Cupriavidus necator: one gene and its partner. The protein of the gene in region 1 interacts with the protein of each later gene in a pairwise test. Links are inferred from orthologs where the notes say so. Each region holds a gene or a part of one and is shown in the gene's direction. Other genes may lie near its edges.

Evidence for each region.
Region 2: the proteins of clpB (region 1) and I6H87_RS12045 interact in binary tests that used the Escherichia coli proteins (3 or more experiments, as listed by UniProt). The link is inferred for Cupriavidus necator from one-to-one orthologs.

What each region holds. Positions count from the first base shown.
Region 1 is NZ_CP066018.1:3,120,335-3,125,865, forward strand. What follows is about bases 1,473-4,660. They hold clpB (ATP-dependent chaperone ClpB), read left to right. Parts: upstream 1,473-1,866; coding sequence 1,867-4,455; downstream 4,456-4,660. Other genes in these bases: I6H87_RS14605 (MaoC/PaaZ C-terminal domain-containing protein), read left to right, coding at 1,473-1,643. Also shown: phaZ2 (D-(-)-3-hydroxybutyrate oligomer hydrolase), read left to right, coding at 1-762; more of I6H87_RS14605, read left to right, coding at 762-1,472; I6H87_RS14615 (ferritin-like domain-containing protein), read left to right, coding at 4,734-5,273. UniProt on the Escherichia coli protein: Part of a stress-induced multi-chaperone system, it is involved in the recovery of the cell from heat-induced damage, in cooperation with DnaK, DnaJ and GrpE. Acts before DnaK, in the processing of protein aggregates.
Region 2 is NZ_CP066018.1:2,576,485-2,581,696, forward strand. The notes cover bases 1,132-4,000. They hold I6H87_RS12045 (sulfurtransferase TusA family protein), read left to right. Parts: upstream 1,132-2,386; coding sequence 2,387-2,614; downstream 2,615-4,000. Other genes in these bases: I6H87_RS12035 (threonine aldolase family protein), read left to right, coding at 1,132-1,706; I6H87_RS12040 (NUDIX domain-containing protein), read left to right, coding at 1,752-2,336; I6H87_RS12050 (GNAT family N-acetyltransferase), read left to right, coding at 2,972-3,415; I6H87_RS12055 (UxaA family hydrolase), read right to left, coding at 3,482-4,000. Also shown: I6H87_RS12025 (class II aldolase/adducin family protein), read left to right, coding at 1-405; I6H87_RS12030 (4-oxalocrotonate tautomerase), read left to right, coding at 458-646; more of I6H87_RS12035, read left to right, coding at 675-1,131; more of I6H87_RS12055, read right to left, coding at 4,001-5,050; I6H87_RS12060 (transporter substrate-binding domain-containing protein), read right to left, coding at 5,071-5,212. UniProt on the Escherichia coli protein: Involved in thiosulfate metabolism.

The sequences.
Region 1 (5,531 bases):
GCCAACGCCTATGCGCAGGCCAGCGTCACCGACCGGCTGTGCGGCTACAGCTTTGCCAGCACGCTGACCGACCTGAAGCCCGCGGCAATCGCACCCGCGGCGCTGGCGTCGATGTTCGCCACCGGCAACGGCGTGCCGCCGCAGCCGCCGGTCCAGCTGATCAATGACCTCGATCCGCAGCATGGCCCGTACCTGAACCTGGCGTCTGTTTCACCGTCGACGCTGCGTGAAGACCTGAACTACGACGGCGCCAACTGCCTGCGCAGCCTGCTGGCCGGCTCCGACGCCGCGGCACGCGCCTTGCAGGCCGGCCAGGCGCTGACGCTGCGCAACGGCAACCTGCGCGGCAAGCCGGCGGTGATCGTGCACGGGCGCAGCGACGGGCTGCTGCCGGTCAACCATACCTCGCGTCCGTATCTCGGCCTGAACCGGCAGCAGGAGGGCGTGACCAGCAAGCTGTCATACGTGGAGGTCGAGAACGCCCAGCACTTCGATGCCTTCATCGGCCTGGTGCCGGGCTACAGCAACCGCTATGTGCCGCTGCACGTCTACCTGAACCGGGCCCTGGATGCGGTCTACGACAACCTCACCGCGGGCAAGGCGCTGCCGCCGTCGCAGGTGCTGCGCACCACGCCGCGCGGCGGCACCCTCAACACGCCCGCGCCGGCGCTGCTGCCGTCCAACGTGCCGCCGTTCGCCGCGTCGCCTGCGGCCGGCAACGCGATTACCGTCAACGCTAATGCCGTACAGGTGCCTGACTGATGAACGATGCCCTGCCGCGCGTGCTGTCGCAGCGCGACTTTGACCGCTTCGCCGCCTTGTCGCACGACGACAACCCGATCCACTGCGATCCGGCCTTTGCCCGTGGCACGCATTTCGGTGCCACCGTGGCGCACGGCATGTTCCTGTTTTCGCTGCTGTGCGCCCACACCTGGCGGCAGCTGCCAGGGCCGGCGTTGCCGGTCGGGCAGACGCTGATGTTCCCGACGCCGGCCTTCGTTGGCGACACAGTGCAGATCGCGCTGGCGCCGCAGCACACTCCGGCGGGACTGGCGGGCTACGGCACCACCGTTGGCAGCGCGGGCGGGCCGGGCGAGGCGCAGCGCGTCACGGCCGTGGGCGAATCGCTCTGGCTGCCGGATGCCGGGCCGGAGGGACTGGCCCGGCTGCCCGGCGACACGGCACCGGCGCCAGAGGCGGGCGACGCCTCACTGTACGGCCTGCGCCCCGGTCAGGAAGCCGGTGCGGCACGCGCCTTCACCCAGGCGGACCTGGACGACTACATCACCCTGACCGGCGACGCCAACCCCTACCACGCCGATCCGGCCTTTGCCCGCGCGCGCGGGTTTGGCGGGCCGGTGGTGCCGCTGCCGCTGCTGGCCGGCATGTTCTCGGACCTGCTCGGCACGCGGCTGCCCGGACGGGGCACGGGGTGGATGAAGCAGTCGCTGCGCCTCGCTTCAGCCGCGCGGCTGGATGAGCCGCTGACGGCATGCGTGCGCATCATGCGGCTGCGCGCCGGCAAGGACCTGGTCAACCTGGCCAGCGTGGTCACCGGCGCGGACGGGCGCGTGGTGGTGCAGGGCGAATCACTGGTGCTGGTGCGCAACCTGGCGGACAAGGGGGCCTGCCGCGCCGCCTAGCTGCGTATCGCTTGCGGCACTTGCGAGCGTGGGAGCGGCGGTTGTCGACATAGCAGCGGATCGGGGTCATTGCTTGCCGGCGCGGCCTTGAAATGTCGCGACAAAGCCTTATCTTTCGGAAAGACATCCAGTGTCCGGCAGGGCATACGGGCGCTCCGGCAGCGAAGACCGGCGCCGACGCCCCCGCATCAGGACACGACCTTATCCGAGAGAGGGAATCCTTATGCGTCTTGACAAGCTGACCACCCGGTTCCAGGAAGCACTGGCTGATGCGCAAAGCCTGGCACTGGGCAACGACAACCAATACATCGAACCGCAGCACCTGCTGCGCGCACTGCTGGCGCAGGACGACGGCGCCGCCAAGGCGCTGCTGGCGCGCGCCGGCGTCAACGTGCAGGGCCTGCAGACGGCGCTCGACGCCGCCATCAAGCGCCTGCCGCAAGTGCAGGGCACCAGCGAGGTCCAGATCGGCCGCGACCTGGTCAACCTGCTCAACGCCACCGAGAAGGAAGCCATCAAGCGCGGCGACCAGTTCATCGCCAGCGAGCTGTTCCTGCTGGCCGTCGCCGACGACAAGGGCGACGCCGGCCGCATCGCGCGTGAAAACGGCCTGAACCGCAAGTCGCTCGAGTCGGCCATCCAGGCCGTGCGCGGCGGCGATTCGGTCAACAGCGCCGAGGCCGAGGGCCAGCGCGAGGCCCTCAAGAAGTACACCATCGACCTGACCGAGCGCGCCCGCATCGGCAAGCTCGATCCCGTGATCGGCCGTGACGACGAGATCCGCCGCGCCATCCAGATCCTGCAGCGCCGCACCAAGAACAACCCGGTGCTGATCGGCGAGCCGGGCGTGGGCAAGACCGCCATCGTGGAAGGCCTGGCGCAGCGCATCGTCAACGGCGAAGTGCCGGAGAGCCTGAAGAACAAGCGCGTGCTGGTGCTGGACATGGCCGGCCTGCTGGCCGGCGCCAAGTACCGCGGCGAGTTCGAGGAGCGCCTGAAAGCGGTGCTGAACGACGTCGCCAAGGACGAGGGCCAGACCATCGTCTTCATCGACGAGATCCACACCATGGTCGGCGCCGGCAAGGCCGAGGGCGCGATCGACGCGGGCAACATGCTCAAGCCGGCGCTCGCGCGCGGCGAGCTGCACTGCATCGGCGCGACCACGCTGGACGAGTACCGCAAGTACATCGAGAAGGACGCCGCGCTGGAGCGCCGCTTCCAGAAGGTGCTGGTCGATGAGCCGAGCGTTGAAGCCACCATTGCCATCCTGCGCGGGCTGCAGGAAAAGTATGAGCTGCACCACGGCGTGGAAATCACCGACCCGGCCATCGTCGCCGCGGCGGAGCTGTCGCATCGCTATATCACCGACCGCTTCCTTCCCGACAAGGCGATCGACCTGATCGACGAGGCGGCCGCGCGCATCAAGATGGAAATCGATTCCAAGCCGGAGTCGATGGACAAGCTCGAGCGCCGCACCATCCAGCTGAAGATCGAGCGCGAGGCGGTCAAGAAAGAGACCGATGAGGCGTCGATGAAGCGCCTGGAGCTGATCGAGCAGGAAATCGCGCGCCTGGAGAAGGAGTACGCCGACCTGGACGAGATCTGGAAAGCCGAGAAGGGCGCCGCGCAGGGCACGGCCGCGCTCAAGGAAGAGATCGAGAAGGTCAAGCTGGAGATCGCCAAGCTGCAGCGCGAAGGCAAGCTGGACAAGGTGGCCGAGCTGCAATACGGCAAGCTGCCGGGCCTGGAAGGCAAGCTCAAGGCGGCGACCGATGCCGAGGCCAGCGAGCAGAAGCAGCCCAACAAGCTGCTGCGCACCCAGGTGGGCGCCGAGGAAATCGCCGAAGTGGTAAGCCGCGCCACCGGCATCCCGGTATCGAAGATGATGCAGGGCGAGCGCGAGAAGCTGCTCAAGATGGAAGACCGGCTGCATGGGCGCGTGGTCGGCCAGGACGAAGCCGTGCGGCTGGTGTCCGATGCCATCCGCCGTTCGCGTGCCGGGCTTGCGGACGAGAACCGGCCCTATGGCTCGTTCCTGTTCCTGGGCCCGACCGGCGTCGGCAAGACCGAGTTGTGCAAGGCCCTGGCCGAGTTCATGTTCGATTCGGAAGAGCACCTGATCCGCATCGACATGAGCGAATTCATGGAGAAGCACAGCGTCAGCCGCCTGATCGGCGCGCCGCCCGGATACGTGGGCTACGAGGAAGGCGGCTACCTGACCGAGGCCGTGCGCCGCAAGCCGTACAGCGTGGTGCTGCTGGATGAAGTCGAGAAGGCCCACCCGGACGTCTTCAACGTGCTGCTGCAGGTGCTGGACGACGGCCGCCTGACCGATGGCCAGGGCCGCACCGTGGACTTCAAGAACACGGTGATCGTGATGACGTCCAACCTGGGTTCGCAGATCATCCAGTCGATGACCGGCGAGCCGCAGGAAGCGATCAAGGGTGCGGTCTGGCAGGAAGTGCGCACGCATTTCCGGCCGGAGTTCCTGAACCGGATCGATGAAGTGGTGGTGTTCCACGCGCTCGACCAGAAGCATATCGAGTCGATCGCACGCATCCAGCTGCAACGCCTGCAGGCCCGCCTGGCCCGCATGGACATGACGCTGGAGGTGAGCGAGACGGCGCTGGAGAAGATCGCCAGCGCAGGCTACGACCCGGTGTTTGGCGCGCGTCCGCTCAAGCGGGCGATCCAGCAGCAGATCGAGAACCCGGTGGCCCGGGCGATCCTGGAAGGCAAGTTCGCCGCCAAGGATGTGGTGCCGGTGGATTATGTCGACGGGGAGTTCACGTTCGGGCGGAAGCTGGACTAAGGCTACCGTGGCTCGATCGACTGCCGGAGCACACAGGCGGTCGATCATGGTCAGGCCCCTGCGCTGCATCGCAGGGGCTTTTTTTCGTCTTGCCATCGCGCGTTGCGTGTAAGGCGGTCCCGTCCCGTGCAATTTTTTCACGCCACGATGCCGCGGGTCGTCGCCAGCCGCGCCGTTCCGCGCCATCCGCCGAGTGGCACACTTCTCGCGTTGCGGAAGGGTTGAGTTTCCGTACAAGGCGCTGCGCTGACGCAGCCCCATCCCCAAGGAGCCCTTCAATGACCGACAAGCCTTTCCTCTCTGACGTCAAGACATTGCGCGAGCGCGCCCGCAAGCACATCGACGATGGCGCCGTGACCGCGGGCTATGCCGCGGATCGCGATACCGTGCTGAAGCTGCTCAACGATGCGCTGGCCACCGAAATCGTCTGCGTGCTGCGCTATCGCCGACACTACTACATGGCCAAGGGGCCCAACTCGAAGAGCGTCGCCGATGAATTCCTGGCCCATTCCAATGAAGAACAAGGCCATGCCGACCAGATCGCCGAGCGCATCGTCCAGCTTGGCGGCGAGCCCGACTTCGCACCCGACGGCCTGACCAGCCGCTCCCATGCTGAATATGTGGCGGGTACTTCGCTGACGGAAATGATCAAGGAAGACCTGGTGGCCGAGCGCATCGCCATCGACAGCTATCGCGAGATCATCCAGTTCCTGGGAGAACGCGATCCGACCTCGCGCCGGATGATGGAGGGCATCCTGGCGGTGGAAGAGGAGCATGCCGACGAAATGGCTGACCTGCTCGCCCGCCAGGGCGGCTGAGGCGCAGGCGCGGCAGGCTGGCCCGCACTTGACCTTGATCAACCCCAGGTCGCAGGCAAGCCGATAACATTCGTCCTGTCATGGAGATGCGGGGGCGCTCTTCATGACTTGTCTACCCGTTTCCAGAACGGAAACTTCGCCCGCACCGGCTTGCCGGTGCGGGCGTTTTCTTTTTGGGGCGTGACCCATCATCCTCCTTCCGCTCAGCGATGCCGCATGCCCCGTGCGCCGGCATGTCCATATTTCCGTCCGATCTTA
Region 2 (5,212 bases), 540 kb from region 1 along the record:
GCCGTATCGGCGCAGGCCGCCGGGCTGCTGCCGCTGTCGCAGCACGCGATGCGCTTCCACGGCCGCATGGCCTACCACGACTACGAAGGCCTGGCCTTCACCCCGGCCGAAGGCGCGCGGCTGACCGCATCGCTGGGTGGGCATCCCGCCATGCTGTTGCGCAACCACGGCACGCTGACGGTGGGCCGCACCGTGGCCGAGGCCTATGTGCTGATGGCGACGCTGATCAAGGCCTGCGAGGTCCAGATTGCCGCACAGGCGGGCGGTGCGCTGGTGCAGCCAGGCGCGGCCGTGGCGGACAAGACCTCGGAGCAACTCTACGACAACGGCGCCGTCGAAGGCGTGATGGAGTGGCCCGCGCTGCTGCGCAAACTGGATAGAATCGATCCTTCATACCGGGACTGAGCGGGATCGATTTCCCGCCGCGACTCAACCACATTCATCAAAGGAGCATTGCATGCCGACTTTCCACGTCGAAATGTTTGAAGGCCGTACCATCGAGCAGAAGCGCAAGTTTGTCGAGGAAGTGACGCGCGTCAGCTGCGAGACCCTGGGCTGCTCGGCCTCGGCCGTCGACATCATCATCACCGACATCAAGCGCGAGAACTGGGCCACCGGCGGCGAGCTGTGGGCCGACAAGAAGTAAGGCTCCATTCAGCCCCACACTGAACACCATGCAGCACTTCGCCTCTGACAACTACGCCGGCTTCTGCCCGGAATCGCTCAAGTATTTCCTGGAAGCCAACGCCAGCGGCCATGAGCAGGCCTACGGCGACGATTCCTGGACGCAGAAGGTCTGCGACCGTATCCGCGACCTGTTCCAGACCGACTGCGAAGTGTTCTTCGTGTTCAACGGCACGGCGGCCAACTCGCTGGCGCTGTCGGCGCTGTGCCAGTCGTACCACTCGGTGATCTGCCACGAGCTGGCGCATATCGAGACCGATGAATGCGGCGGCCCGGAGTTCTTCTCCAACGGCTCCAAGCTGCTGACCGCGCCCGGCGCTGACGGCAAGCTCACGCCTGACGCGGTCGAGGCGCTGGTCACGCGCCGCTCCGATATCCATTACCCCAAGCCCAAGGTGGTGTCGCTGACGCAGTCGACCGAAGTCGGCACCGTCTACAGCGTGGAAGAGGTGCGCGCGATCGCTGCCATCGCCAAGCGCCGCCAGCTGCGCGTGCATATGGATGGCGCGCGCTTTGCCAATGCGGTGGCGTCGCTGGGCGTGCATCCGTCCGAGATTACCTGGCGCGCCGGCGTCGACGTGCTGTGCTTCGGCGGCACCAAGAACGGCCTGCCGGTGGGCGAAGCGGTGGTGTTTTTCGACCGCCGCCTGGCCGAGGACTTTGCCTACCGCGTCAAGCAGGCCGGGCAGCTGGCGTCGAAGATGCGCTTTATCTCCGCGCCGTGGCTGGGTTTGCTCGAGAACGACGTATGGCTCGCCAACGCGCGCCATGCCAATGCGATGGCGCAGCTGCTGCAGCAGCGCATCAGCGATATTCCGGGCGTTCGCATCATGTTCCCGACGCAGTCCAACGCCGTGTTCGCCGAGCTGCCGCTGCCCGCGATCGAGGCGCTGCGCGCCAGGGGCTGGCGCTTCTATACCTTTATCGGCGCCGGCGGCTGCCGTTTCATGTGTTCATGGGACCTGCAGCCGCAGACGGTCGAGGCGCTGGCCGCCGACATGCGGGCGGCTTGCGGCGCCTGACCGGCACCCATACCTATAACGACGAGACCCTTCAGGAGCCCCCAAATGCAATACCGATTCTGCCCGCAGTGCGGCGCGCCGCTTGAGGTGCTGCCGCTGTCCGGGCGCGAACGCCACGCCTGCGTGCAGCAGGAATGCGGCTTCGTGCACTGGAACAACCCGCTGCCGGTGCTGGCGGCGGTGGTGGAGTACCAGGACAAGCTGCTGCTGGCGCGCAATGCCGCCTGGCCGGAGACCATGTTCGCGCTGGTGACGGGCTTCCTGGAGCGTGACGAGCCGCCCGAGCTGGGCGTGGCGCGCGAACTGAAGGAAGAGACCAACCTCGATACCGAGTCGGTGTCGCTGATCGGCGTCTACGAGTTCATGCGCAAGAACGAGCTGATCATTGCCTACCACGTCAAGGCGACCGGCACCGTGGCGCTGTCCGAGGAACTGGCCGACTACAAGCTGGTGGCGCCGGAGGACGTGCGCGTCTGGTCGGCTGGCACCGGCTTCGCGGTTGCCGACTGGCTGGCCGCGCGCGGCTATCCGGTGCGCTTCTTCGACCGCCAGACCGGCGCCGACATTCCGGACCCGCGCCGCCCGCACGACTTCAGCCTGGTCGGGGGTTCGCTACAATACCGTTGGTGAGGCTGGCCTCCGGCCAGCCGCCCAGCCCCCAGAATCGAAGGAAGAGACGAATGGAGTTCCAGAAAGAAGTGGATGCGCGCGGCCTGAACTGCCCGCTGCCGATCCTGCGCACCAAGAAGGCCCTGGCCGACATGGCCAGCGGCGATGTGCTCAAGGTGCTGGCCACCGATCCCGGCGCCACGCGCGATTTCCAGGCCTTTGCCAAGCAGACCGGCAATGAGCTGCTGTCGCACTCGGAAGTGGACAAGGTGTTTGTGTTCTACATGCGCCGCCGCTGAAGCGCTCCCGCTCCCAAAGAAAAAAGCCGCGTAATCAGAATTACGTGGCTTTTTTCTTTGGGATTCTGCGTCGATGAATATCGGCACGATTTTCCAGGCGCGCGGCAATGCGAGATTGGCGTAAATTGCAAGTCCTGCATTATTCCTGGCGGGACATCTCGCAAGGATTAATCCCATTGCGTTTCCGCCGGTTTTGGGCTGCATTATTCTCCCCATAATGGCGGCGCCGCGGCACATGTGTTTACCCGGATTGGGCTGGTTTTTATGTATGCGCTAAATTACTACTGCGCCCTTGCCTGGTGCCGTGATGGTCACTGTGGGGAGGGCGGAAGTTGATCAAGTGATTCAGGAGAGGCGATGCCAAGGGACGTCCGTATCCGAGCCGCTGGAATTGCCGATATTCAAGCTATTTCGGAAGTGCTGCAGCAATGTGGGTTGTCAGTTGAAAATGTGAGGCCGGCCGCATGTCTGTGCCATGTCGCTGAATTCGGGGAAATCGTAGCTGGTTGTGCCTGCGGGGAGATATTCGACCAGACCTTTGTCGTCAGGACCGTTGGCGTGCTTCCCGATTTTCGGGAGCGAAGAATTGCGACCCATCTGGTTGCGGCCCTGTTGATGCGCGCCCGTGCTAACGGTTGCACCAAGGCCGTCCTGCTGACGACGGAGCATCCGGCCTTTTTTGCGCGCTATGGCTTCTCGCTGACATCCGTGGACGAGTTGCCGACCGAACTGGAATTGTCCAGGGAATTTCAACGCCGCTTCGGCGCCTGGACGCACTGCATGTGCCGCCGCCTGGACTGAGGCGGGGCAAGACGCAGCGCAGCGGCCCGATGGGCCGCCGCGTCGCCGGCTGCGCGCCGGCGGGCTTCAGGTGATCGCGCTCAGCTGCCAGGGTACGAACTCGTTCTGCCCGTAGCCGTGCAGCTCGCTGCGTGAACGTTTGCCGGAGGCGGTGTCCAGCATCAGCCGGAACAGTTCCTCACCGAGCCCGCCAATGGTGGCGCTGCCGTCCAGCACGGCGCCGCAGTTCAGGTCCATGTCATCGGACTGGCGTTGCCACAGCGCGGTATTGGTCGCCAGCTTGACCGAGGGCGAGGGCGCACAGCCGTAGGCCGAGCCGCGCCCCGTGGTGAAGCAGATCAGGTTGGCACCCCCCGCGACCTGGCCGGTCGCGGAGATGGGGTCGTAGCCCGGCGTGTCCATGAACACCAGGCCGCGCGCGCGCACCGGCTGCGCGTACTCATAGACCTCGGCCAGGTTGGCCGAGCCGCCCTTGGCGATGCCGCCCAGGGATTTTTCCAGCACGGTGGTCAGCCCGCCCGCCTTGTTGCCTGCCGACGGGTTGTTGTCCATGCTGGCACCGTGGCGCGCGCAATAGTCCTCCCACCAGCGGATGCGCGCCACCAGCTTGCGGCCGATTTCCGGTGTCTGTGCGCGGCGCGTGAGCAGGTGCTCGGCGCCGTAGATCTCGGGCGTCTCGGAGAGGATGGCAGTGCCGCCGTGGCGCACCAGCAGGTCTACCGCCGCGCCCAGCACCGGGTTCGCCGAGATGCCCGAGTAGCCGTCGGAGCCGCCGCACTGCAGGCCCACCACCAGGTGGCTGGCAGGCACCGGCTGGCGCTGCACGGCATTCGCGGCGGGCAGCATCTCCTGGATCATGGCAATGCCGCGTGCGATGGTCCTGGTGGTGCCGCCGCTGTCCTGGATGGTGAAGGTCTGCAGGCGGTCGTCGTGGGCCAGCCCCTGGGTGGCAAGCAGCGCCGAAATCTGGTTGGTCTCGCAGCCCAGCCCGATCACCAGCACGCTGGCGAAGTTGGGATGGCAGGCATAGCCGCCCAGCGTGCGCTGCAGCAGCGCCAGCCCTTCCCCCTGCGGGTCCACCGCGCAACCGACGCCGTGCGTGAGCGCCACCACGCCGTCGACGTTGGGATAGGCGGCCAGCGCCTCGGGATGGATGTCGCGGCGGAAGTGGTCGGCAATGGCGCGCGCCACCGTGGCCGAGCAGTTCACCGAGGTCAGGATGCCGATGTAGTTGCGCGTGGCCACGCGGCCATCGGCCCGCACGATGCCCGCGAAGGTGGCCGGCGCCGGCACCGGCTCCGGCGCGCGCGCATCGGCGCCATAGGCATAGTCGCGCGTGAAGTCGCCCATGGCCAGGTTGTGGGTGTGCACGTGCTGGCCGGGGCGGATGTCCTGGCTGGCGAAGCCGATGATCTGCCCGTAGCGGCGCACCGCCTCGCCGGCGCCGATGGCGCGCGTTGCCACCTTGTGGCCGGGCGGGACCAGGCCGAGCACAGTCACGTCTTCTTCGTCGAGCGTGGTGCCTGCCACGAGCTGGTCGCGGGCAATGACGACGTCGTCTTCCGGGTGCAGCCGGATCACGCGCAAGGCGGCGTGCAGCTGTGCTGCCTTGCCGGGGTTGGCAGGTGCGTTCATGCGATGAGCTCCCTCGTTCCTTATTTCAGCATCTCGGCCGGCAGCGACAGGCCGAAATAGCGCTTGTAGATGTCGTTGATCCTGCCGTTCTTCAGGTTGGTCCTGACCCAGCCGTCGAGCCAGTCCTTGAGGGCGGTATCGCCCTTGCGCAGGCCGATCGCA